Regions from separate parts of the Pseudomonas sp. PA-7-1E genome, predicted to be linked through region 2. Evidence: riboswitches for the same ligand, from Rfam matches in the RefSeq annotation. Region 2 holds a riboswitch; each other region holds the start of a gene.

Region 1 (6,649 bases), on a different contig from region 2:
CCTGCATCGCGTATTGCAAGCCCGGCGAAGAAAAGCCTGAAGACACCGCGCTGGGGCTCAAAAGCTTCACCGCGTATATCGACGCCTTCAGCGAAGCCTTCCTGGACGACGCCGTGGTCGACTACGCCACCGACCGTATGGGCGGCCAGTTGACCATCAAGGCCCCCAACGCCAAGGTGCCGAACGTCAACGCCGACAGCCCGGTCAATGAGCGCATCAACTATTACCTGCAAACCGAGATCAACCCGGGGCTGGCCAGTCATGGCGGCCAGGTGAGCCTGATCGACGTGGTGGATGACGGTATCGCCGTACTGAAGTTCGGCGGCGGCTGCCAAGGCTGCGGCCAGGCGGACGTAACCCTGCGCGAAGGTATCGAGCGCACCCTGCTCGAACGCATTCCGGAGCTCAAGGGTGTACGTGACGTGACCGACCACACGCAGAAAGAAAACGCCTACTACTGAGCAAGGTTTTCACTGCGAACATAAAAAACGGCGCCCCGTGAGCGCCGTTTTTTATTATTTAAATTCAGAGAGTTGCAAGATATATCTGACAAAGCAGATCAAGTGTGGGAGCTGGCTTGCCTGCGATGGCGGTGTGTCAGTCATCCGACCCGCTGACTGTTACACCGCCATCGCAGGCAAGCCAGCTCCCACATTGTTGTTCGCATTGCTTCAGGGGCGGTAGAGGTGCGCATGCCCTGCGCGGTACAGCGACGACTCGCTGAAACTGTCACTGGACAACACCCAGCCCACCACAATCAACGCTGTCCGCCGAAACCCCTTCGCCGCGACTTTCTGGGCAATGTCACTCAGCGTACCGACCACCCAATCCTGATCCGGCCAGGTGGCACGGTGTACCACGGCAATCGGGCAGTCTGCGCCATAGTGCGGCAACAGTTCAGCAACGATCTTCTGCAGATGATTGACCCCCAGATGAATCGCCATCGTGGTGCCATGTCGCGCCAGGCTGTCGAAGTCTTCACCGGGGGGCATGCTGGTTTTATCGGCGTAACGGGTCAGGATCACGCTTTGGGCGATGTCCGGCAGGGTCAGTTCGGTCTCCAGCAAGGCCGCGCACGCCGCGACCGCCGTGACCCCTGGAATGATCTGGAAAGGGATGCCCAGCTCACGCAAATGGCGTATTTGTTCACCAATCGCCCCATACAGGCTGGGATCGCCGGAGTGCACCCGCGCCACATCCTGGCCTTTGGCATGGGCCGTCTTGATCAACTCCATGATCTGTTCCAGGTGCAGCTCGGCACTGTTGACCACCTGAAGCGCCTGATGACCTTCCAGTACGGCGGCGGGCACCAGCGAGCCGGCGTAGATGATCACCGGGCAACTGCGGATCAGCCGCTGGCCCTTGACGGTGATCAATTCCGGGTCGCCGGGGCCGGCGCCGATAAAGTAGACGGTCATGGAGAAGTCCTGTTCAGAAACGCGTGAGCATGAACACGGCTCATGCTCAAAAGCGGCAATTATCGGGATTTTAGCCCGCGCAGGCCAATGCAATGGTGGCCTGTGCGCTTTTCTGGCGGGTGATCAGCAGGCGCGCAGGGCCATTGGACAGGTGCTCGGCCAGGGCCAGGGCGGCGCTTTCGGCCACCCCGTAACAGCCGGTATGGGCAAACGCCAGCGTTGAGCGATGACTTAGCCGATGCTCATAGCCCGCCAGTTGCTCGGCGCTGAAGCACTGCAAGGGCAGGTTCAACCGCTGGGCCAGCGCCAGCAGCCCAGGTTCATCGCGCTTGCGATCAATGCTTGCCAGCGCAGTTATGCGTGAGCGATCAATGCCTGCCGCGGCCAGGGCTCCGTCCAGCAACGCCAGCAGGCTGTGAACCTCACAGCCACGCTGGCAGCCCAAACCGACAACCAGGATCATGCCGAGTATTGGTCGTCGCGGTTGCGGCGGAACAACCAGGCGCTGATCAGGCCCAGGGCCAGCCAGAAGGCGACGTTGGTCAATTGCGAGGCGATCTTGAACTGCGCTTCGAGCGCCTCCGGGGCCAGCATCGAATGTACCTCAGGTTGCGGCGCGCCGATGACGTGGGGTACGGCAAGGATCGCCAGCCCAAGGCCTTTCAACAGCCAGTTGCGGCCGAACACGATCAGCGCCAGGCCGGCGGCGGTGGAGGCTGCGGTGCCGATCCACCAGGTCTGGCGTAGCGTCAGGTCAGCCGCCGCAGTGCCCGGCAGTTCCGGTGGCAGGCCCAGGGTGGGTGCCAGTACAAAGGTCGCGTAGCCGGCCAGGCCCCAGAGCAGGCCTTGGGCGGTGCGGGTCGGCGCACGCAGCGTGTAGAGGCCGGCGAGCATCAGTGCAAAGCCTACGGCCACCACCAGGTTGCCTCCAGTGGTGGACAACACACGCTGCCAGCCATCTTCCGGCTCCCAGGCTTGGGCATCGTGGCTGTGGGCAGCAGCGCCAGCGGCGTGCTCGTGCACCACTTCAGCGGCTGGCGGGGCTTTTTCAAAGCTTTCCGCCTGCAGGATCAGCGGTGCCACCCAGAAACTTTGCAGCAGGGTCAGCAGCAAGGCAGCCAAAAGCCCAGTGAACCCTGCGGTTTGCGCAATACGCTTGATCATGTCGGCAGCTCTCAATGGCACGGGAACGCGGCGCTGTGGCGGGTATCGTGGGCGGCGTTGTGCACCGCCTCGATATGCGAGAACCCGGCGAAATACACCAAACACGCGCCGAGTATCGACGCACCGATGGCGGCGGTCAGGCGTTGGCTGAGGGTGGCGGTGCTAGTAGCGGTGTGCGAAGTGCTGCTGATGATCGACATGGCGCGTCCCTTTCAGGTGTCAGGGTGAAACGAGCGCATGAAAACCCCACGCGCCAGGCACGCAGGGTTCTGAACAGCGCCCGCCCACCGCGGGTTTGTTATCTGAATTTTTCGGGCCGGTCTCCGGGCTTGCGAGGGGCGGCTCTTGAAAGAGTCCTCCTGAAAGCATCGCCTTCCCATGCAAAAGCACAGTGGCCGTGACGCTTCGCTCGCTTACCGTTGCGGGGGCAGCACCGGACTGGTCATAGGTCTATGACGCACCGGTTTCCCGTTTCACCCTGTGAAGGGCACCCGAAACAAGGCGTGTAGGAGAGCATGGGCCGGGACGGTAGTCAAATGCTGCAAGCCACTGTAGCCTTGCACCTTCGAGGTTCTTCGGCCCAGGCCGAAGCTAAGAAGGGAACGCGGTTCAAGCCGCGGCTGCCCCCGCAACTGTGAAGGGTTCAGTTGACTGCCACGCCACTGCCGATAGGGCGGGAAGGCGCAGTCAGCGTTGGTCGCAAGACCTGCACACCCCAAGCCAGGAGACCTGCCTCGCAACCGATTTTCCAATTCAACCGGGCGGGGTGATCCGGTGACGAAATCCGCTGCTGCGCGCTGCCGCAGGGCCTGTCGTCCCGTATGCCCGCCCCAAAGGGCATCCGATGAAAACACTGGCCAAACTCCCCGTCACCATCGTTACCGGCTTCCTTGGCTCGGGCAAAACCACGCTGTTGCGCCATATGCTCGACAACGCCCAGGGCCGTCGCATTGCGGTGATCGTCAACGAGTTCGGCGAGCTGGGCATCGACGGTGAAATCCTCAAGCAGTGTTCTATCGGTTGCACCGAAGAAGAGTCCAATGGCCGCGTCTACGAGCTGGCCAACGGTTGCCTGTGCTGCACCGTGCAGGAAGAGTTCTTTCCGGTGATGCGCGAACTGGTCGCCCGTCGCGGTGACCTGGACCATATCCTCATCGAAACCTCGGGCCTGGCCCTGCCCAAGCCGTTGGTGCAAGCCTTCCAGTGGCCGGAAATCCGCAGCGCCTGTACCGTTGACGCGGTGATCACCGTAGTCGACAGCCCAGCCGTGGCCGCCGGTACCTTTGCCGCCTTCCCGGACCAGGTCGACGCCCAGCGCAAACTCGACCCTAACCTGGACCACGAATCACCCTTGCACGAACTGTTCGCCGACCAACTGGCCAGCGCTGACCTGGTGATCCTCAACAAAGCCGACCTGATCAGCGCCGAAGACCTGGCCCGTGTGCGACTGGAAGTGGCCGAAGAACTGCCGCCGGCGGTGAAGGTCATCGAAGCCAGCAGCGGCCGCCTGCCGCTGGACGTGTTGATCGGCCTCGGTGCCGGCTCCGAAGAGCATATCGACGCTCGCCACAGCCATCACGATCAGCACCATGAAGGCGAAGACGACCACGACCACGACGCGTTCGACTCCATCTCCATCGACTTGCCGCAAGCCGACGAAGCCCTGTTGCTCGACGCCCTGACTCAATTGGTGGTGCAGCACGGCATCCTGCGGGTGAAAGGTTTCGCCGCGATCCCCAACAAACCGATGCGCCTGCTGATCCAGGGTGTGGGCACGCGCTTTGACAAACACTTCGACCGTGCCTGGGGCGCTGACGAAGCACGCACCACGCGCCTGGTGCTGATCGGCCAGGAACTGGACGCCGCTGGCCTCGAAGCGCAATTGCGCGCTGCCCTCAGCGTTTAACCATGCACCTGCTCAGGACCCAACCCGGTGGTTTCGTCGCGGACGACAATATTGCCGACCTTGGCCAGACCCCCGCTGAACTGGTGATCCTGTGCAGCGGCGACTCCAGCCTGGCGCTGCTCGCCGAAGCCGCCCAGCAATTGCCCGAGGATTACCCCAGCCTGCGCCTGGCCAACCCGATGCAGGTGCAGAACCATGCCTCGGTCGACCTGTACGTGGACGAGGTATTGCGCCACGCCAAGGTCATCCTGCTGTCATTGCACGGCGGTATCGGGTATTGGCGCTACGGCATCGAGCGCCTGGTGGAGTTGGCCGAACGTGGCGTCACCCTGATCCTGGTGCCGGGTGACGACCGTCCGGACCCGGAACTCAGCGGCCTGAGCACTGTTGCTGCCGAACACCGCGAGCGCCTGTGGCACTTCCTGCGCCAAGGTGGCCTGGGCAATGCCCTGGATTTTTACCATTGCCTGGCCAGTACCCACTTGGGCCGGGACTATGCCTGGACCGAGCCGCAAGCGCTGCCGCGCACGGCGATCTATCACCCGCACAACGCCAATGCCCGCCTCAATGACTGGCAGGCCGATTGGCACGCTGATTGGCCCGTGGCTGCGGTGCTGTTCTACCGCTCCCATTTACAGGCGGCCAATACCGGTTTTATTGATGTGTTCTGCCAGCGCTTACAGGCGGCGGGCCTCAACCCCTTGCCTATCGCGGTGGCCAGTTTGAAAGAACCCGGCTGCCTCTCGGTGGTCGAGGACCTGTTGGATGACGTGCAAGCCGCGGTAATTCTGAACACCACCGGCTTTGCCCAATCGAGCCCAGAAGCGCCGCATTTGCGCCCGTTTCGCCGCAATATCCCGGTAATCCAGGCGATCTGCGCCCAGGACAACCAACCCGGCTGGCAGGCCAGCGAACAAGGCCTGGGGCCCCGCGACCTGGCGATGCATATCGCCTTGCCGGAGCTGGACGGGCGCATCATCAGCCGGCCGATCAGTTTCAAGGACCTGGCCTGGCGCAGCGAGCGCAGCCAGTCGGACGTGGTGTGCTACCGCGCAGCGCCCGAACGCATGGATTTTGTCGCTGAGCTGGCACGCCGTTGGGTCGAGTTGGCGCGGGTGCCCAATGCCCAGAAAAGGATTGCGTTGATCCTCGCCAACTACCCGACCCGCGACGGTCGCATCGGTAACGGCGTGGGCCTGGACACCCCGGCGGCAGCGCTGAATATCCTGCGCGCCTTGCAAACCGAGGGCTACCCGGTAGCGGAGCGGCTGCCCGACAGCGGCACCGCACTGATCCACGAACTGCTCGGCGGCGTCACCAACGACCTCGACAGCCTCGACCTGCGCCCCTGCCATCAAAGCCTGGGCCTTGTGGAATACCAGGCGATGTTTGATCGTTTGCCGGCCTCCAATCGCCAGGCCGTGCTGGCGCGTTGGGGTGCCCCGCAAAACGATCCGATGTGCCGCGATGGCCGCATGATGATCGCCGGCCTGCGCCTGGGCCTGACCTTCGTCGGCATCCAGCCGGCCCGGGGTTACCAGGTAGATGCCAGCGCGGTGTACCACGACCCGGACCTGGTGCCGCCCCATGGCTACCTGGCGTTCTATTTCTGGCTACGCCATACCTACCGCGCCCACGGCGTGATCCATGTGGGCAAGCACGGCAACCTGGAGTGGCTGCCCGGCAAAGGCGTGGGCCTGTCGGAGCACTGCTGGCCGGATGCATTGCTGGGGCCGCTGCCGAATGTCTACCCGTTTATCGTCAACGACCCGGGTGAGGGCGCCCAGGCCAAGCGGCGCACCCAGGCGGTGATCATCGACCACCTGATGCCACCGCTGACCCGCGCCGAAACCTACGGCCCGCTGCGTGACCTTGAGTTATTGGCCGACGAATATTACGAGGCGCAATTGCTCGACCCGCGCCGTGCGCTGGAGCTGCAAAAAGACATCCTCAAGCTGGTGCGCGAAACCCGTATCGACCAGGAGCTTGAACTGGGCAGTGAGGCGGACGCGGCGGTGTGGCTGCCGCGCCTGGATACCTACCTGTGCGACTTGAAGGAATCGCAGATCCGCGATGGCCTGCATATCTTTGGCGAGTCGCCCGAGGGCCGTTTGCGTATCGACACCTTGCTGGCGCTGTTGCGCATTCCCCGTGGCGATGG
Region 2 (6,649 bases):
TCGAAAAATGCGCGCAACTGAGCGAATGGTACGCCGCCCACGGGCCGGCCATGCTCGCCCCGGAGCCCACCCTGGTGGACAACGGCAGCGCCCGGATCGAATACCGCCCACTGGGCCCGATCCTCGCGGTAATGCCGTGGAATTTCCCGGTGTGGCAAGTGCTGCGCGGCGCGGTGCCGACCCTGCTCGCCGGCAACACCTATGTGCTCAAACACGCGCCAAACGTGATGGGCAGCGCCTATCTGATCCAGCAAGCGCTGCGTAAAGCCGGTTTCGCTGAAGGCGTGTTCGAAGTGATCAACGTCACCCAGGAGGGCGTGTCCGCTGCCATCGCCGACCCACGCATCGCCGCTGTGACCCTCACCGGCAGCGTGCGCGCAGGCATCGCCATCGGCTCACAGGCCGGGGCCGCATTGAAGAAATGCGTGCTGGAACTGGGTGGCTCCGACCCGTTTATCGTGCTCAACGACGCCGACCTCGACGCCGCCGTGCAAGCCGCGGTCATCGGCCGCTTCCAGAACAGCGGCCAGGTCTGCGCCGCCGCCAAGCGCTTGATCATCGAAGCGGGCGTGGTTGAAGCCTTCACCGCCAAATTCCTTGAAGCCAGCCGCGCCCTGGTGATGGGCGAGCCCACCGCGGACGCCACCTATATCGGCCCCATGGCGCGCTTTGATCTGCGTGACGAACTGCACGGCCAGGTCCAGGCGACCCTGGAAGAAGGCGCCACGCTGCTGCTGGGCGGCCATAAAGTCGCGGGCGCGGGCAATTACTATGAACCGACCATCCTGGCCGACGTCACCGACCACATGACGTCGTTCAAACAGGAACTGTTCGGCCCCGTGGCATCGATCATCACCGCCCGCGACGCCGAGCACGCCGTGGCGCTGGCCAATGACAGCGAGTTTGGCCTGACCGCGAGCATCTTCACGGCCGATTCCGCAAAGGCGCGGGCGATTGCCGATCAGTTGGAAACCGGCGGGGTCTTTGTCAACGCGTTCAGCGTGTCGGACCCGCGGGTGGCATTTGGCGGCGTGAAGAAAAGCGGGTTCGGCCGCGAGCTGTCGCACTTCGGCGTACGCGAGTTCTGCAATGCGCAGACGGTATGGCTGGATCGTAAGTAGCCTGCCAGCATTGGCGCTTCAACAATTAATATGCCGTCGCACGCACTGCACCAAACCGTCCAGTGCCGGGGGATTCACCGGCGCGAGTACACAGACTGTGTGCTCGCGCTCGCCCTCCGCTACTGTCAGAGTGTAATGCACTCGACCTGGGTTGCCAGGCTCGGGATCGGTGCTTTGCGGCAACTTGAAAAACTCGGATGCTTCAATCAGTTGCCGCAACTCCTGCTGGTCGGGCTCGGGCAACGTATCCAACTCCACCGTACGCGGCTTGGCCAACCCCGGAAAAAACGCTGGTCCGCCGCTTTCCTTGATTGAAATTCGCATGGCTGTTCCTCGCCGCACAGGCGGCTTCGTCAAACGTTGATACCCACCGCTTTCCAGCCTTCCTTGACTGCCTTGTGCTCAGCTTTGTTCACACCATAAAGCTGGCCGGCAATATCATGGGTGATGCGCGCAAAACGCAAAAACCCGGAATTGGGCCGCAGCCGCGAATCGCGCAGTGCGTCATACCAGATACGCCCGGCACGCTCCCAGGCGAACCCGCCAATCCGGGTGGCCACCTGATAGAACGCGTGGTTGGGGATGCCGGAATTGATATGCACCCCGCCATTGTCCTCGTAAGTTTGCACAAAATCATCCATGTGCCCAGGCTGTGGGTCTTTGCCCAGCAGCTTGTCATCAAACGCAGTGCCTGGCGCCTTCATCGAGCGCAGCGCCGTGCCCTTGATCTTTTTGGTAAACAGCCCCTTGCCGATCAACCAGTCGGCGTCCTCGGCCGTTTGCTTCAGCGCGTACTGCTTGATCAACGAGCCAAACACATCCGACAACGACTCGTTCAGCGCACCGGACTGGTTGAAGTACATCAGCTTGGCCTCATCCTCGGTCACGCCATGGGCCAACTCATGTCCAATAACGTCGAGTGCCACGGTGAAGCGGTTGAACAACTGCTGGTCACCATCGCCGAACACCATCTGGGTCGAATTCCAGAAGGCATTGTTGTAGTCCTGGCCGAAGTGCACCGTGGCGTCCAGCGCCATGCCCGCATCGTCGATAGAGTTGCGGTCGAATACCTGGTCAAAAAAATCGAAGGTGGCGCCCAGGCCGTCATAGGCTTCGTCTACTGCGGCATCGCCACTGGCGGGCTGCCCTTCACCGCGAATCAGCTTGCCGGGCAGGCTGTCGGTGTTTTCGGCGCTGTAGATCGAGCGTTGCTTCTCGGCGCCCACGGCCAGTGCCATGCGGGCCGGGCCCTTGGCGGGTACCGCGACCATGCGCAACGAGCGGAACGTGCTGTCCTTGGCACGCGTGCGTAATGCGACTTCCCGTTGGGCTTTGTCGCCGTGGCGGGCGATCTGGTCGAGCATGTACGGCGGGATCAGGCAAAAAATCGGGTTGCGCGGTTGGCGAACACACATGAGCTGGCTCCTTTTTGGCGTGTGATGAACGTCCGGGTAACGGTTTTCAGGATAGTCCTGAGTTAGCCACCTGGGCCAAATTGTCATGGTTTTGTGTTTCAGTGGTGTTTATCCCAGGCCCATAAGGAACATGCCCATGCCCGCCCGCGCAGCCAACATCGACCTTTCCCACCGCCCAAGGCTTGCCGACCTGCGCCCATTGGTCGCGGCCAGCCCCACCCTGCTGGAAGCCAGAGCCGCGACGCCGCGCGTCACCGCGGCCAAGGACCTCAAAAACCGCGCTGGCTATGCCGACGACTTCCTCAGCGACTTCGTGGTGCCATGGCCCACGGTTGACCAGCCACTGGCGGGCGATGTGCAACCCAAGCGCCTGGACTACACGCATTTCTCCATCACCATGTCGCACGCTCGACGACTGGCGCTGTACGTGGGGGTGAATATCGATGGCGCCAAGCATGTGGACATCACGCGCAGCAACGACACCTGGGCCTACGATGGTCGCCTGCCCCTGGAGGCGCAGGTAGGTGAAGACCTTTATGCCGGCAATGGCCTGGACCGTGGCCACCTGGTGCGGCGCCAGGACCCCAACTGGGGCGATGAGGCCAACACCGCCAACTTCGACACCTTTCACTTCACCAACTGCTCGCCACAGATGAGCGGCTTCAACCAGAAGACCTGGCTGGAGCTCGAAGACTACATTCTCGACAACACCCAGCGCTGGAAAGCCCGGGCCACGGTGTTTACCGGGCCAGTGTTCGCCGATGACGACCGACTGTACCGTGGCGTGAAAATCCCCAAGGCGTTCTGGAAAGTAGTGGCCTACCTCAGCGACGATGGCAAGCCGTCCGCCAGCGCCTACATGATTGACCAGAGCCGCGAACTGGGCCAACTCGACCTGGTATTCGGCCCGCTTCGAACCTACCAGCGCAGTGTGATTGCGATCGAACAATTGACCGGTATCCGCTTCGCCAACCTGGCCGACTACGACGGCTTCAGCAACGAAGAGCGCGCCACAGGCACCCGGATCGAAGCGCTGATCCGCGGCCCCCAGGATATTCGGCTCTGACGCTTCTTTTGTAGGAGCGAGCTTGCTCGCGAAGCACCTGAGAACGCCGCGGCGCATCAGGCTCCCCGCGTTATCGTTGACGACCTTCGCGAGCAAGCTCGCTCCTACAGGGGGTGATCGCTTACCATACCGCCGCCGGTTCCCGTATGGGACTAACAGGGAATTCGAAACGCCGCACGCGACGTGAAACGAAACTGCCCCCGCAACTGTAGATGCCGAGCCTGCCCTTGAATGCCACTGGACCACGTCCGGGAAGGCGGGGCATGGCGACGACGCATCAGTCAGGAGACCTGCCGGCCCAGCTAACTCACTAACCGGCGGGGTGTCCGGGAAGGACATCCTGGCCCTGCGCATCAGCAGCCTCCATGGGCGTATTTCCGAGCCGTACCTCCCCTGCTGCACCTACGGTTCACAAGGAGATCGCCTCATGCTGCCACGCGTTACCGCCCTGATCGCAGGCTTGGGTATGTGTGCCCTGGCGCAAGCCGCGCCCACTCAGTACCCGCTGACCCTGCAAAACTGCGGCAGCACCCTGACCCTCCAGCACGCCCCCGCCCGCAGCGTCACCATCGGCCAGGCCGCCACCGAGATGCTGTATGCCCTGGGCGTGGGCGACAAGGTGGTCGGCACTTCGCTGTGGTTCAACAACGTGGCGGCGCAGTACAAGGCCCAGGACGATCACATCGAGCGCCTGGCCAACAACGAGCCCAGCTTCGAAGCCGTACTCGCCAAGCGCCCGCAACTGGTGGCCGCCGAGCTGGAATGGGTGGTGGGCCCCCAAGGCGTGGTCGGTACCCGTGAGCAGTTTCATGAACTGAAAATCCCCACCTACCTGTTGCCGTCCGATTGCGAAGGCAAGGACAACCTGGTCGGCGCCGACGGCACGCGATTGGAGCCCTTTCGCATCGAGACGATCTACCAGAGCCTCCAGCAACTGGCGCAGATTTTCGACGTGCAGGATCGCGGCCAACAACTGACCGACGAACTCAAGGCGCGCCTGGCCAAGTCCGTCGCCACGGCCCAGGGCAAGGGCTTGCAGCAAGCCAGCGCACTGGTGTGGTTTTCCAGCGCCGAAATGGCCAGCGACCCTTACGTAGCCGGCCACAAAGGCGTGCCGCAATTCATGCTGCAAACCCTTGGCTTGCGTAACGTGGTGCAGTCCGATGAGGAGTGGCCTGCCGTCGGCTGGGAAACCATCGCCAAGGCCAATCCCACCTTCCTGGTGATCGCACGCATGGATCGCCGTCGCTACCCGGCCGACGACCATGAAAAGAAACTCGCCTTCCTGCGCAGCGACCCCGTGACCCGCAACATGGACGCGGTGAAGAACAACCGCATCATCATCCTCGACGCTCTGGCCTTGCAGGCGAGCCTGCGCACCTTCGAGGGCCTTGAACAACTGGCGGCCGCCATTGACGGCTACCACCTGGGCCAATGATGCGCACCCTACTCGCCCTGGCGTTGCTGCTGCTCGCCCTGCTCGCTGGCGTCGCCATCGGTGAAACCGCCATCGAACCACAGGTGGTGCTGCAGGTGCTCGCCAATAAACTCTGGAGCGCCGGCTACGTACTGGACCCCATCGACGAAGGCGTGGTATGGAACTACCGCCTCACCCGTGCATTGGTGGCCGCAGCTTGCGGCGCAGGGTTGGCAACGTGCGGCGTGATCCTGCAATCGCTGCTGCGTAACCCGCTGGCCGACCCGTACTTGCTGGGCATCAGCGCCGGCGCGTCAACCGGCGCGGTGCTCGTTGCCTTGATCGGCGTGGGCGGTGGCCTGGTGTCGTTATCGGCGGGCGCGTTTGTGGGGGCGATGGCGGCCTTTGCGCTGGTGACGCTGCTCGCACGGGCCAGCGGATCGTCCAGCGGTACCGGGCAGATCATCCTCGCGGGCATCGCCGGTTCACAGTTGTTCAATGCTCTGACGGCCTTCCTGATCACCAAGTCGGCCAGCTCCGAACAAGCCCGCGGCATTATGTTCTGGCTGCTGGGCAACCTCAGCGGCGTGCGCTGGCCGTCGGTGTGGTTGGCGGTGCCGGTGGCGGTCGTGGGGCTCGCGGTGTGCCTGTGGCACCGGCGTGCACTGGATGCGTTCACCTTCGGCAGCGACTCGGCAGCCTCCCTCGGCATCCCGGTGCGCCGCGTGCAATTTGTGCTGGTGGCCTGCGCCGCGCTGGTGACGGCGGTGATGGTATCCATCGTCGGCTCCATCGGGTTTGTCGGCTTGGTGATTCCCCATGCGGTGCGCCTGTTGCTTGGCACCGGGCATTCGCGCTTGCTGCCGGCCAGCGCCTTGGGGGGCGCGCTGTTTTTGATCGCTGCGGACGTGCTGTCGCGCACCTTGATCAAGGGCCAGGTGATTCCGGTGGGTGTGGTCACCGCATTGGTGGGCGCGCCAGTGTTTGCGCTGATCCTGATCGGCCGGAGGAATGCGCGATGAGCGTACTCAGTTGCCGCGGCCTGGGCTTCAAAGTGCGTGACGCGCAGTTGCTGCGTGACATTGACCTCGACGTGCAGTTGGGTGAAACCCTCGGTATCGTCGGGCCCAATGGTTCAGGCAAATCCACCCTGCTCAAATTGCTGGCCGGATTACGTGTGCCGGCCAGCGGCGAAGTTCGCCTGGGTGGCAAGCGGCTCGGTGAGTTGTCGCGCCGCACCATCGCGCAACAGCTGGCGGTGGTGGAGCAACAGGCCGACACCGACGACGCCATCCGCGTGTTCGACGCCGTGGCCCTGGGCCGCACACCGTGGCTGTCGGCATTGAGCCCGTGGTCGCGTGAAGACGATGCCATCGTGCACCAGGCCCTGCATGACGTAGACGCCACCCACCTGAGCCAACGCGCCTGGCGCAGCCTCTCGGGTGGCGAACGCCAGCGCGTGCACATCGCCCGCGCCCTGGCGCAACGCCCGCAGATTTTGTTGCTGGATGAGCCGACCAATCACCTGGATATCCAGCATCAACTGGCGATCCTCAAAGGTGTGCAAGGCTTGCCGGTGACCACCTTGATTGCCCTGCATGATCTGAATCAGGCGTTAACCTGTGATCGC
Region 3 (6,649 bases), on a different contig from region 2:
AGCTGTCTCAAGGTCTGGCGCGAACAACGCGGCCACCGCGCCAGGATTCGACGGAAAATAAAAGTGCACATAGGACGCCGTCATCCGCCCCTGTCGATAGACCGCCTCGGCACCGCGCCCGCCGTTAGGGCTAAGCCCACGGGCAATCGGCGCCCATTCGGTACTGGTCAGAGAATGATGATAGGTATGCCCACGCAAGGTCCCCTCCGGCAGCTCGACACTTTGCAGCGCCAGGGCCGCGAGTTTCTTCTGCATCACCGCATCGCCTTGCAACAAGCCAACCAGTTCGGCGCGTGTACCGTCCACATCGGTCAAGGAGTCGAGCAGATAGAGCATGCCGCCACATTCAGCGAGCAGTGGCTTGCCAGCGGCGTGATGAGCACGAATTGCGCCCAGCATCGAGGTATTGGCCGACAATGCCTGGTGGTGCAGTTCCGGATAGCCGCCGGGCAGATAGAGGCTGTCAGCTTGAGGCAATTGGCGATCATGGATCGGTGAAAAGAACTTCAACTCGGCGCCCATCGCCCGCAGCAAATCCAGGCTGGCGCCGTAGGTAAAGGCAAAGGCTTCGTCACGGGCCACGGCAATCCGCACACCGACCAGCAAGGGCTCGGCCTCGACCACTTGCGGCGCGGCAAAGGTTACCGGCGGCGGCAGGGCCACTTCGCAACTGCTGCCCAACGCCTGGGCGGCAGCATCCAAGCGTATATCAAGGTCATTCAGTTCGCTGGCTTGCACCAGGCCCAGGTGGCGGCTGGGCAGTTCGATGCCGGTCTCACGGGATAACGCGCCGTACCAACGCAAGCCCTCGGTGAGGCTGCCTTCAAGCAATTGCGCATGGCGCAGGGTGCCGACGCGATTGGCCAGCACGCCGGCGAACGGCAGGTCGGGCTGATAGCGCGCCAGCCCCAGGGCCAAAGCGCCGAACGTCTGGGCCATGGCGGTGCCATCGATCACGCCCAGCACCGGTACACCGAAGTGCCGCGCCAAGTCAGCGCTGGAAGGCGTGCCGTCGAACAGGCCCATCACGCCTTCGATGAGGATCAGGTCAGCCTCCCCCGCTGCCTCCCAGAGCAGGCGGCGGCTTTCCTGCTCGCCCACCATCCACATGTCCAACTGGTACACCGGCGCGCCACTGGCACGCTCGTGGATCATCGGGTCGAGAAAGTCCGGCCCGCATTTGAACACGCGCACCTTGCGTCCCAGGTTGCGGTGCAAACGGGCGAGCGCGGCGGTGACCGTGGTTTTGCCCTGGCCGGACGCCGGAGCGGCGATCAATACGGCCGGGCAATGACGGGGCTGATTCAAAGTTCGACGCCTTTCTGTGCCTTGATACCGGCCTGGAACGCGTGCTTGAGCATGCCCATTTCGGTGACGGTGTCGCCCATTTCGATCAGCTCAGGCTTGGCGCCACGGCCGGTGACCACCACATGCTGCATGGGCGGGCGGGCTTGCAGGTCGCTGAGTACCTGGTCCAGGTCAAGGTAACCGTGCTTGAGGGCGATGTTCAATTCGTCCAGCACCACCAAGCCGATAGAGGGGTCATTCAACATGGCCCGGGACACCGCCCAAGCCGCTTCGGCAGCGGCGATATCGCGCTGGCGATCCTGGGTTTCCCAGGTGAAGCCTTCGCCCATCACATGAAAGTGCACCTGCTCGGGGAAGCGGCGGAAAAACAATTCTTCGCCGGTGCTGTTACGCCCCTTGATGAACTGCACCACACCGCATTGCATGCCATGCCCCATGGCCCGGGCCAACATGCCGAACGCCGAACTGCTCTTGCCTTTGCCGTTGCCGGTCAGCACCAGCAGCAGGCCGCACTCATTGGGGGAATTGGCGATGCGCTCGTCAATCACGGCTTTTTTGCGCAGCATGCGCGCCAAGTGGCGTTCGTCGCGGTCGGGGGAATCAGTCATGGCAGCTCTCCGTTGGGGCTGGACAAAAACGGCGGGCAGGAAAAAGAAAAAACAGACAGCCAAGCATCGCCCACCGTGATGCTGTTGGATGATCCAGGCCGGTCTCCGGGCTCATGAGTGGCGCTTTTGATAGCAAGCAGCCGAGGGTGCGCCTTCCCATATCGCACGCGATACAGTGGCAAACAGCACCGTCTTGACTCATTTACCGTTGCGGGGGCAGCGCCGGAATCGCGGCGGCACTGTGTACAAGTGCGCTCACTCACCGGCTTCCCTGTTTCACTCTGTCGACGCACGCGCCACAGAGCACCTGGAACAAGCCGCGAAGGTTAGTGGGTTGGGGGTGGAGCGTCAATTAAAGCTGGCCTTGTACTTGAACCATCTGCCGTTCGTGCTTCTCTACCCCTACAGGTATCAAGGAGAAAACCATGCCTAAAACCCGACTCGCCCTACTGATCATGCTTGCAGGCAGCCTCGCCGCGTGCGGCGAAAGCTCGACCCTGCAGGTCGCCGATGGCACCGGTCCCTCGCCCAAGTTGCCGGAGCCGAACAAGACGCTGATCCCCACCGTCAATATCGCCCCGGCCATCGGCTGGCCCGAAGGCGCCAAGCCCATCGCCGCCGCCGGTACCCAAGTGGCCGCGTTCGCCGAAGGCCTGGATCATCCGCGCTGGCTCTACGTGCTGCCCAACGGCGACGTGCTGGTGGCCGAGACCAATGCACCGCCCAAGCCGGACGATGCCAAAGGCGTACGTGGCTGGGTGATGGAAAAGGTCATGGATCGCGCTGGCGCCGGGGTGCCGAGCCCGAACCGTATTACCTTGCTGCGCGATGCCGACCATGACGGTGTGGCAGAAACTCGCACGGTGTTCCTGGAGAACCTCCATTCGCCGTTTGGCATGACCTTGGTAGGCAACGACCTGTATGTGGCCGATTCGGATAAGTTGCTGCGCTTCCCCTATCAGCCGGGTGAAACCGCAATCACAGCCCCAGGCGCCAAGGTAGTGGACTTACCCGGTGGCCCCTTGAACCACCACTGGACCAAAAATGTGGTGGCCAGCCAGGACGGCAGCAAGCTGTACGTGAGCGTCGGCTCCAACAGCAACGTCGGCGAAAACGGCCTGGAAGCCGAACAGGGCCGCGCCGCCATTTGGGAAGTCGACCGCGCCAGCGGCCAACACCGCATTTTTGCCTCCGGCCTGCGCAACCCCAACGGCATGGCGTGGGAGCCACAGAGCGGCAAGCTGTGGACGGCGGTCAACGAACGCGATGAGATCGGCAGTGACCTGGTGCCGGATTACATCACCTCGGTCAAGGATGGCGGCTTCTACGGCTGGCCCTTCAGTTATTACGGCCAGCATGTGGATGTGCGTGTCACCCCGCAGAACCTGGACATGGTCGCCAAGGCCATCGCTCCCGACTATGCGGTAGGCCCTCATACTGCGTCGCTGGGGCTGACCTTCGCCGAGGGCAGCAAACTGCCCGCTCCCTTCAGTAATGGCGCATTTATCGGCCAGCATGGTTCCTGGAACCGCAAGCCGCACAGTGGCTACAAGGTGATTTTCGTTCCCTTCGAAGGGGGCCAGCCGAAAGGGCAACCGGTGGATGTGCTGACGGGGTTTCTTGATAGCGATGAGAAAGCCATGGGCCGGCCGGTCGGCGTGGTGATAGATCAGCAGGGGGATTTGCTGGTGGCCGATGATGTGGGCAATAAGGTTTGGCGAGTGTCGGCTGTTAAGTAAATCGCCACACACCAATGTGGGAGCGGGCTTGCCCGCGATTACGGTGGCCCAGCCAACCAATCCGTTGACTGACACACTGCATTCGCGGGCAAGCCCGCTCCCACATTTTGGAGTTTTATTGATTCAGGGATTACGCGCCAAATTTCCTGGCAACACGCGTTTGGCACTCAGGTAGGCATTCTGCCAATACGCTTTGGATAGCGTATCCAGCTTCACCGTACCGCCGGTTTGAGGCGCGTGTACGAAGCGGCCCTCCCCCACATAGATGCCCGCATGGCTGACCCGCGAACCACCACCGGTAGCGAAGAACAGCAGGTCGCCGGTTTGCAGGTTTTGTTCGCTGACGTCCTGGGCACGCATCACGATCAATTCACGGGTGGTGCGCGGCAATGAGATGCCGGCAGCGTCGCGGAATACAAAGCCGATCAGGCCACTGCAATCAAACCCCGAGTCCGGTGTGTTGCCGCCCCAGCGGTAAGGTGTGCCGACCAGGCCCAGCGCACGAAAGAGCACGTCTTCGGCAGCAGGCGAGAAATTCTGGGTGGCATAGTTGAACACCGGCTTAGGCTTGACCGCGACGGGCGCGGGCGGCGGTGTACGGCTGGCGCAGGCGCTGAGCAGCGCGGCGCAAACAATAAGCATCAGGCGGGCCGAGGTCGACATGTGCAGAACAATCCTGGTCTGGATGCGGCTTTCGCTGCCGAACGTTGAAAACCAGAACGCGCAAGCAAAGCTCGCGCGAACGGATGACAACAATGTCCAGGGATTCTAGCGCTTACACGTCAAACTTCAAGTATCACTTTAACTTTACTTACTAGCGGTAACCGTAGTCGGAGCCATGGCGAGTGCACGCTTGGCTTCGATGAAGGTTTTGCTCCAGTAGCTGTCACCCAGGTTATCGACCCGAACACCACCACTGCGGCGGCTGCTGGAGTGGATAAATTGGTTATCGCCCAGGTAGATACCGGCGTGACTGACACGACCGCGGCCACTGGTACTAAAGAAAAGCAGATCACCGGGCTTGAGGTTGTTGCGCGCGACCAACGGTGCATTCACGTTGATCATCTCGCGTGTAGAGCGCGGCAGATTCATGCCGGCTTCTTCACGAAACAGGTAGCCAATGAACCCACTGCAATCAAAACCGGCTTCAGAGGTCCCGCCGAAACGGTAACGGGTACCGATCAAGGACATGCCGCGCTCAAGGATACTATCGGCCAGAAGAGGCAGTTGGTAAGGCTTGCTGTCAGAGAACTCGGCGAGTTCTTTTTCGGTTGCCACCTCTTCTTCATAAACAGAAGCAGACTGTGCAGCAACGAACTTTGCCTGATTTTGAACCTGTGGTTTTTGCTGTTCTGCCACCTGCTGAGGGTGGGAGGCGCAACCAAACAACAGGGTAACGAGTGCGAGAGGCACGAGGGGTGCGAAGCGATTTAGCATGGGCACGACCGTGGCTGATGTGTAAAGAAGCCGAGACTATGCCCTCTATCACATCGATTTGCAAATTCAATCGCGATCTATGTGACTTATCGTTTCGACTATGCCATCTAAGCCGTGATTCCATTTTTCGGTTCAGTTGCGTAGCCCCTCGGGCTCAAACGCAGGTTTTCTGACGCCTTGAAAATGCCGACACACGGGAAATCAAGACGTTACCAGCCCAAAGTTTCTTTCAGGAAAGGGATCGTCAATTTTCTTTGCGCCTGCAAGGAAGCCTGGTCGAGTTGCTCAAGCAAATCGAACAGCGCGCTCATGCTGCGGGTGCCACGGGTGAGGATAAAGTGCCCGACTTCGTCAGTCAGGTGCAGGCCACGACGGGAAGCGCGCAGTTGCAGCGCACGCAGCTTGTCCTCATCGGATAACGGGCGCATCTGGAAGATCAACGCCAGGGTCAGGCGCGACTTGAGGTCAGCCAGCTTCACCGGCAGTTCACGCGGCGAGGTGGACGCAGCGATCAGCAAGCGCCGGCCGCTATCGCGCAAGCGGTTGAACAGATGAAACAGCGCCTCTTCCCACTCCGGCTTGCCGGCCACTGCCTGCAGGTCGTCGAGACACACCAGTTCATATTGCTCAAGGTTATCGAAGATGCCGATCCCGCGGTCCATCAACTCGGCCAAGGGCAGGTAGACCGCCGGCTCGCCCGTCTGCTCGAAACGCAGGCACGCGGCCTGCAGCAGATGGGTACGCCCCACGCCATGCTTGCCCCACAGATAGATCAGGCTTTCAGTCCACCCGGCGTCGGCTTCGCAAAGCCGCTCCACATAGCCGAGTGCAGCGGCATTGGCGCCTGGGTAGTAGTTGATAAAGGTAGCGTCATCACGCAGACGCACACCTAGGGGCAGCTGAATCGGTTTCATGCTGACTGAACGGCTCCCATCGAACCGTTAGTGGCCTCTATGTAAAGTTTGCAAAGTTTATACCCGTGACGCCGGGCGCACAATGCAGCAGACCACAAGCAAAATCAAAGGTTTGCGTTAACCCGGAGGTTTTACGCAGTTTGTTTGACGCACCCCGGGGCCAGAAACAACAAACCCGGCCTGGACCGGGTTTGTGACACCGCGATTACAACTCGGGCTCATCCACCCCGGTATACACGTCCGAATCCTTGTACAGGTCGTGCACATGGCGCACCAGCACCATGATCACCGCCGCCACCGGCAGCGCCAACAGGATGCCGGTAAAGCCGAACAGCTCGCCACCCGCCAAAATCGCAAAGATCACTGCCACCGGGTGCAGGCCGATTCGATCGCCCACCAGCAGTGGCGTCAGCACCATGCCTTCCAAGGCCTGGCCCACCATGAACACTGCGACAATCCCCAGCATCGGGTACAGGTCGCCGCCGAACTGGAACAGCCCGGCCACCAGCGCCGCGCCGATGCCGATCACAAAGCCCATGTAGGGCACGATGGCCGCCAGGCCCGCGATCAAGCCGATCAACAGCCCCAGCTCCAAGCCGATCGCCATCAGGCCGGCAGCGTAAATCACCCCCAGGGCCAGCAT

The links. Region 2 has a riboswitch for cobalamin ahead of GIW79_RS26705 (ABC transporter substrate-binding protein). Riboswitches for the same ligand answer to the same signal wherever they lie in the genome.
Positions count from the first base shown of each region.
Region 1: linked by a shared signal. The riboswitch ahead of GIW79_RS17625 (CbtB domain-containing protein) and the one ahead of GIW79_RS26705 (ABC transporter substrate-binding protein) in region 2 are both predicted to bind cobalamin.
Region 3: linked by a shared signal. The riboswitch ahead of cobO (cob(I)yrinic acid a,c-diamide adenosyltransferase) and the one ahead of GIW79_RS26705 (ABC transporter substrate-binding protein) in region 2 are both predicted to bind cobalamin.

Region 1 covers NZ_WKFA01000026.1:37,897-44,545, reverse strand. The annotation lists gene nfuA (Fe-S biogenesis protein NfuA) at 1-461, shown strand, start outside; gene cobM (precorrin-4 C(11)-methyltransferase) at 672-1,418, opposite strand; gene GIW79_RS17635 (cobalamin biosynthesis protein) at 1,489-1,881, opposite strand; gene GIW79_RS17630 (CbtA family protein) at 1,878-2,582, opposite strand; gene GIW79_RS17625 (CbtB domain-containing protein) at 2,594-2,782, opposite strand; cobalamin riboswitch at 2,880-3,092, opposite strand; cobalamin riboswitch at 3,134-3,333, shown strand; gene cobW (cobalamin biosynthesis protein CobW) at 3,427-4,488, shown strand; gene cobN (cobaltochelatase subunit CobN) at 4,491-6,649, shown strand, end outside.
Region 2 covers NZ_WKFA01000072.1:16,959-23,607, forward strand. The annotation lists gene GIW79_RS26685 (aldehyde dehydrogenase family protein) at 1-1,121, shown strand, start outside; gene GIW79_RS26690 (protealysin inhibitor emfourin) at 1,140-1,445, opposite strand; gene GIW79_RS26695 (M4 family metallopeptidase) at 1,475-2,536, opposite strand; gene GIW79_RS26700 (DNA/RNA non-specific endonuclease) at 2,673-3,602, shown strand; cobalamin riboswitch at 3,722-3,914, shown strand; gene GIW79_RS26705 (ABC transporter substrate-binding protein) at 4,030-5,040, shown strand; gene GIW79_RS26710 (FecCD family ABC transporter permease) at 5,037-6,041, shown strand; gene GIW79_RS26715 (ABC transporter ATP-binding protein) at 6,038-6,649, shown strand, end outside.
Region 3 covers NZ_WKFA01000096.1:517-7,165, forward strand. The annotation lists gene GIW79_RS28860 (cobyrinate a,c-diamide synthase) at 1-1,308, opposite strand, end outside; gene cobO (cob(I)yrinic acid a,c-diamide adenosyltransferase) at 1,305-1,916, opposite strand; cobalamin riboswitch at 1,996-2,242, opposite strand; gene GIW79_RS28870 (PQQ-dependent sugar dehydrogenase) at 2,342-3,655, shown strand; gene GIW79_RS28875 (C40 family peptidase) at 3,779-4,318, opposite strand; gene GIW79_RS28880 (C40 family peptidase) at 4,463-5,092, opposite strand; gene hda (DnaA regulatory inactivator Hda) at 5,302-6,006, opposite strand; gene GIW79_RS28890 (AI-2E family transporter) at 6,212-6,649, opposite strand, start outside.